Linked DNA regions of Alloacidobacterium dinghuense. The protein of the gene in region 1 interacts with the protein of each later gene in a pairwise test. Links are inferred from orthologs where the notes say so. Each region holds a gene or a part of one and is shown on either strand. Other genes may lie near its edges.

The links.
Region 2: the proteins of mobA (region 1) and H7849_RS05240 interact in binary tests that used the Escherichia coli proteins (3 or more experiments, as listed by UniProt). The link is inferred for Alloacidobacterium dinghuense from one-to-one orthologs.

What each region holds. Positions count from the first base shown.
Region 1 is NZ_CP060394.1:2,086,126-2,089,445, forward strand. The notes cover bases 70-3,069. They hold mobA (molybdenum cofactor guanylyltransferase), read right to left. Parts: upstream 1,870-3,069; coding sequence 1,270-1,869; downstream 70-1,269. Other genes in these bases: H7849_RS08435 (lipocalin-like domain-containing protein), read right to left, coding at 70-444; H7849_RS08440 (ABC transporter ATP-binding protein), read right to left, coding at 447-1,250; H7849_RS08450 (dipeptidase), read right to left, coding at 1,866-3,069. In the rest of the region: more of H7849_RS08435, read right to left, coding at 1-69; more of H7849_RS08450, read right to left, coding at 3,070-3,236. UniProt on the Escherichia coli protein: Transfers a GMP moiety from GTP to Mo-molybdopterin (Mo-MPT) cofactor (Moco or molybdenum cofactor) to form Mo-molybdopterin guanine dinucleotide (Mo-MGD) cofactor.
Region 2 is NZ_CP060394.1:1,292,328-1,295,499, reverse strand. What follows is about bases 22-2,873. They hold H7849_RS05240 (molybdopterin molybdotransferase MoeA), read left to right. Parts: upstream 22-761; coding sequence 762-1,985; downstream 1,986-2,873. Other genes in these bases: H7849_RS05230 (mechanosensitive ion channel family protein), read left to right, coding at 2,515-2,873; moaC (cyclic pyranopterin monophosphate synthase MoaC), read left to right, coding at 1,995-2,462; H7849_RS05245 (carboxypeptidase regulatory-like domain-containing protein), read left to right, coding at 22-689. Also shown: more of H7849_RS05245, read left to right, coding at 1-21; more of H7849_RS05230, read left to right, coding at 2,874-3,172. UniProt on the Escherichia coli protein: Catalyzes the insertion of molybdate into adenylated molybdopterin with the concomitant release of AMP.

The DNA.
Region 1 (3,320 bases):
CTTCTCCCATGTGAGCTGCACCGCCACGACACCTTCACCGGATGGAATGGGTGGAGTGCGCAGAATCAGCGTATTTCCTACGCGTTTATGATGACGCACCTGCGCTGTGCCAAGCCAGTTGGTAAAAAGGCTTACCTCTACATGGTGTGTAACGGTGTCGCCTTCAACTGTGTAGGGCCCGGCGTAGGCAATATAATCGCGCTTCCGCCGCGTCTTCTGGTTCTCGGTAGTCTCCACGTTGTGCCGACGGCTCGCCGGGCTGAGGTTGGCGCTCATATAACCTTCCGCCGAGTAAAGCAAATAGCCGACCACGTGATCGCCCCACGGCTTCTCAACCGTTCCATCTTCATGCAGGAACGAATAGTCGACCAGCTTCCAGGTGCCGACAAATTCGCCGCCCGCGGTCTGCGATGCTCCTGCTTTCATCTCTTTTGTAGCTGACATAGTTACGCTTCCGGAAGTATCAGCGCATCCAGTTCCAGGAATTGCTGCACCACTTCATCGTCGCACTTCTCCATTTCTTCCATCGTTCCAAAGAAGTGCGCCTTAGCCTGGTGCAGAAAGAGTACCCGATCAGCCAGCTTCTTGGCGAAGCGCATGTCGTGCGTCACCACTATGCTGGTCAGGTGAAGCTGGTGCTTCAACTTTTGAATCAGATTCCCAAGCAGCCTCGCGATCAATGGATCGACCATCGTCGTCGGCTCATCATAAAGAATCGCCTCCGGCTGCGCTGAAAGAGCACGCGCGATGGCCACAGAACGCTTCATTCCAGTCGAAAGGTCCGACGGCAGAAGCTCCTTCATCGCTGCCACGCCAACCATCTCAAGCAGGCCGTTTACAATCTGCTGAATCTGGTCCTCCATCAATTCGCCGCGCTCACGCAGAGGAAACGCCACATTTTCGCCGACACTCAAAGAATCAAAGAGAGCCCCATTCTGAAAAACCATGGTGACCTTACGGCGGATCGCCTGCATCTGTTCTTCCGTAAATCCGCAGATGTTCTCACCCGCCACAAGTATCTGTCCCGTGTCCGGCTTAAGAAAGCCCATAATCTGCTGCAGCGAAACGGACTTGCCCACGCCGCTGCGTCCAAGAATGCAGAGTGTTTCGCCAGGAAAGACATAGAAGCTTACTTCATCCAACACGACCAGGTCGCCAAACGACTTTGAGACCTTATCGAACGCAATATAGGGCTCGTGCTTTGGAGCCGTGCTGCTTTTTTCTTCGACCACGACGACAGGGACGCTCAAACCGTGGATCTCCTTTCCATCAGCTTACCAGCGCCAGTTCCGCGGGTGTGTTCAGATTCTGAAACCACCGCCGCAACGGTGGGTCCAGCGGCCAGTCGTCCCGCGTCGCAGCAACGGCTTCCACGCTGAAAAGATCTACCTCGCTTGGGCGAACGGCATTCTCAACAGCATGCATCACTTTGTAGTTTCCCGATGCCAGCGACTCGCGAATTCCCGCCAGCAGGTCGCGGCAGTAGATAGCACACAGCGGTTCCGGGCCGCCTCCCCATGTTGGCATCGTTGCATCTGCACCCGAGATCTCAGCGCGTTGCAGAAGATAGCGGAGAAACGCCGCTGGCAGCAGCGGCAAGTCAACTGGTAGAAAGAGATTCAGCTCGCTGCTGCTCGCTGCCAGCGCTGCCTCAATTCCACCAAGAGGACCGCAACCTGGATGCAGGTCCTCGATAACAGGAGCATAAGCAGCGAGGTCAGGCCGCGCGCCAACAATATGAGGTTCAACCCCGGCCATCTTCAGCAAATCAACAGCGTGCGCAATCAGTGGACGCCCAGCATAAGGCAGGAGAGCCTTGTCCCTTCCCATGCGAGTACTGCGCCCGCCAGCTAGAACGAATCCGTTCACTTCCCCAACTCTTCAAAGAAAGTAATGATCGATTCGATGCCGCGATAGAAATTCGCCAGATGAAATTTCTCGTTCGGCGCATGCAGATTGTCATCCGGCAGACCGAAGCCCATCATCACCGTGGGAATCTTCAGGTGGCGCTCAAAATCGCCAACAATCGGAATCGACCCGCCCGACCGGATGAAGACAGTGTCTTTGTTCCAGACCTGTTTCAGTGCTTTTGTCGCCGCCTTGATATAAGGATTATCGGTACCGATCACGATCGCGTCACCCGAGTGAATGAGGCGCACGTCGAGTTCCACGCCCGCTGGCTTGATCGATTCAACATAGCTCTTGTACTGCTGAAACGCTTCCTTCGGCGTCATGTCCGGCACCAGCCGCATCGACACCTTGGCTACGGCCTTCGCCGGAATGACCGTCTTCGCGCCTGCTCCGATAAAACCGCCGGGCATTCCGTGCACGTCGAGTGTTGGCCGTGCCCATGTGCGCTCAATCACCGAATATCCTGGCTCTCCCGTCAGTTGCACCGAGCCAACTTCATTGAGGCGATAGTGTTCCTCATCGAAGGGCAGACTCTTCCACGCCTTCAACTCATCTTTACTCGGAGCCTGCACCTTGTCATAAAAGCCCGGAATCAGGATTCGCCCATCCTTGTCCTTAAGCTGTGCGATGATTTGCGCCAGCGCAACGAATGGATTCGGCGCCGCGCCGCCATACATACCCGAGTGCACATCGTTCTTCGCGCCGCGCGCTTCAATCTCGGTATAGATCATGCCGCGAAGCCCCACACAAAGCGTCGGCAACTCGGGCGCAAACATCTCTGTGTCGGACACGAGTGCGAAATCAGCCTTCAACTGCTCCGGATGCTCACGCACGAACTTCGCAATCGACTCCCCGCCAACTTCCTCTTCCCCTTCAAGAATCACGCGGACATTCAACGGCAACTTGCCCGTATGTGCTTTAAAGAGTGATTCGAGAGCCTTCACCTGCATGTACATCTGGCCTTTATCATCCACCGCGCCACGTGCAAACAGATTGCCGTTCCGCTCCGTCGGCTCAAATGGAGGCGTCAACCATTCATCGAGCGGATCCGGAGGCTGCACATCGTAGTGGCCGTAGCAAAGGCACGTTGGCTTGCCGGCGGCATGCAGCCAGTCGGCATACACCAGTGGATGCCCCGAGCCCTCAATCAGGCGCACATTCTCCATTCCAATCCGCTTCAACTCCGCCACCAGAACCTCAGCAGCACGGCGCACATCGCCCTTGTGCTCCGGCAGCGTAGAAACAGACGGAATCCTCAACAGCGCCTTCAACTCATCCAGAAAGCGCGGATACTCTCCGCGCGCAAATTCAACCGCAGTCGGCATCGTTTCTCCCCAAGTAAGGAACATCCCAGTGTATCTCTCAGGGACAACAGCCGTAGCGTATCTGAATCTTTAGCGGTCCATGTT
Region 2 (3,172 bases), 790 kb from region 1 along the record:
ATGCTACGGCGATGAAGGAAAATGCTGTCATCAAGAACCTCAACGCCGATCTCATCAAGGCGCGCGACGACAACAAGAACAAGAATTTCGCCGAAGCCGAGCAGTTGATGCAGCGAGACACGCAAGCCAAACCGGATGCCGCCGTCCTTTGGCTCGAACTTGGTGTAGCCCAGGCTGGCCAGAAGAAGAACAGCGATGCCGAGACCTCGCTTAAGAAGGCCGTCGAATTGGACAGCCAAAGCAAGAAACCCAATCCGGAAATCGAAGCCGGCGCCAACAATGCTCTGGGCGAAGTCCTCGCCAATGAAGGAAAGGCGCCAGATGCCCAGGCTGCATACGACAGTGCGGCCAAGATCAACCCGACCCAGGCCGCCATGTACTACACCAATGAAGCCATCATCATGGACCGCGCCGGACAGGTTGATGGAACCGTGACCGCAGCAGACAAAGCCATCGCGGCCGATCCGAACAAGCCGATCCCCTACTACCTGAAGGGCAAGGCGCTCATCAACAAAGCAACGGTGGATCAAAAGACCGGCAAAATCGTCCTGCCTCCTGGCTGCGCCGATGCGTATCAAAAATACCTCGAACTCGCCCCCGACGGCCAGTTCGCTCCGGAAGTGAAAAGCGTGCTTCAGGAGTCAGGCGAGACCATCAAGAGCACCTACAAGGCAGGTAAAAAGAGCTAGCCTGCGTCCCCATTCCAACCACGAGCGCCGTTGCCATCAGCGGCGCTCTTCTTCTTTGGCTAGAATTTCAGTGTGCCCGAACTCATCCTGACTTACGCGGAAGCCGCCGCCGTCGTCCAAGATCACGCAAGCATCCTGCTCGGCCAGAAGCCTACCGCAGAGAGTCTCCCACTCCTTGCTGCGCTTCATCGCGTCCTCGCTGAGCCGATTCTCGCCGATCGTAACCAGCCGCCGTTCCCGCGTTCCACGCGCGACGGATTCGCATGCCGCGCTGCCGACATCGCGGCGGCAATGCCACTCCGCGTCATCGGCCAGCTGAGAGCAGGCGACGTGTGGAAGGCTGCGCCGCTAGCAACGGGCGAAGCGATTGAAATCATGACCGGCGCTCCCGTTCCGGCAGGAGCCGACTGCGTCGTCATGGTCGAACACACCAAGGTGAGAGAAGACGTGCTGTTTGTCGAACAGGGCCGCATTCTGGGAGCCGGAGAAAACATCGTTCCATCCGGCGCAGAAGCTCAAGCAGGGAGCATCATCGTCGATGCCGGAACCCGGCTCGCAGCCTCGCACATCGCAGCCGCCGCCGCATGCGGTTACGCAAACCTACCTGTTTGTACCCGCCCGCGCGTCGCTATTCTCGCCACCGGAGACGAGCTCGTACCTATCGATCACGCTCCGCTCACTCATCAAATTCGTAACTCAAACAGTTACTCATTGGCAGCGCAGGCTACCCTTGCAGGCGCCCAGCCCTTCATTCTTCCGGTTGCCGGCGATAGCCAGGATGAAATTGAATCCTCCATCGGCAGTGCATCCGGCTGCGATCTGCTCCTGCTTTCAGGCGGCGTCTCGATGGGGAAATACGATTTCGTCGAACAGGCTTTGCGCGCGCTCGGCGCGAAATTTATCTTTACTGGTGTGAAGATCCAGCCCGGCCACCCTGTAGTCTTCGGCAAGCTGCCACAACAATATTTCTTCGGGCTTCCCGGCAATCCCGTCTCCACGATGGTCACATTCCTGCTCTTCGCACAACCGCTTATCGCCGCGCTCAGCGGAGAAACCGCCGGAGGTCCGCGTTTCGCCCTCGCGCACCTCACCCACAATTTCCGCACCAAACCGAGACTCACCCGCTTCCTGCCTGCAAGCATCGATTTCAAAATCAATTCACCGCAAGCGACTATCATTCCCTGGCAGGGATCTGGCGACCTCGCCAGCACCGCGGCAGCAAACGGCTTCGTCGTCATCCCACCGGACGCAGAACAACTCACCGCCCAGGATCGCGTCTCCGTGCTGCTGGTTTAGGCTATTTTCATGAGCAAGCTCTCACACTTCAACGAAGCAGGCGAAGCAACCATGGTCGACGTGAGCGCCAAAACCTCTACGCGTCGTGAAGCCGAAGCCTCGGCCTTTGTCGCGCTTTCCGCAGAAGTGCTCGCAGCGTTGCCAAAAAATCCGAAGGGCAATCCGCTCGAGGTCGCCCGCTTCGCAGGCATTCAGGCAGCCAAGCGAACCTCAGAGTTGATTCCCATGTGCCATCCTTTACCGCTTAGCTTTGTCGATGTAACAACCCAGATCACAACCGATGGCATCGCCATTCGCTGCGTCGCAGCAACCACTGGTCCCACCGGCGTTGAAATGGAAGCCCTCACCGCCGCCTCTGTCGCTGCGCTCACCATCTACGACATGTGCAAAGCGCTCGACAAAGGCATCACCATCCGCGAAGTTCGTCTTGAGCGCAAATCCGGCGGCAAAAGCGGCGACTATCAACGCGTAGGCTGACTCAAGAAACCTGCGTTTTCGACTATCTCTCGAAGAAACAGACCAACACATTATGCTTTTGACGATTTACAATACGCTTTCTGCCCACCGGCGGGACTGGGCAATCGGTATCACCCTCCTCTGTCTCGCCATCCTGTTAAGCTTCTTCGCGCACGACATCTTCTTTCGTCTGCTGGCGCGCTTCCGGCCAAAATATCAGGCGGAGCGGCCGCTCTTTGCCACCGCAACCCAGAGATTGCGGCGCCCCGCGCGCTGGATCGTCATCCTCACCGCCATCGGCTTTTCGCTCCCGTGGATTCCCATCCCACCCAACTACACGGACCTGGCGCACAAAGCACTTGGCATCTTGTGGTTCCTTGCCCTCGGCTGGTTCATGATCTCCGCCGTCTATATGGTCGAAGATCTTCTGCTGCGCCGCTATGATGTCGGAGCCAGCGACAATCTCAGAGCACGGCGCGTACGCACGCAGATGCAGTTCATGCGGCGTATCTCAATTTTCCTGCTGCTCTTGATCGACGCCGGCCTGATCCTCTCACTCTTCCATGACTCCAAAATCTGGCACTACGGCGCGGGATTGCTCGCGTCTGCCGGACTGGCCAGCCTCGTTCTCGCCACAGCCGCAAAATCCACCGCCTCGAATCTGCTCGCCGGACTTCAGATTGCGTTCACTGAGCCAATCCGTATCGACGACGTTGTCGTTGTGCAGGGTC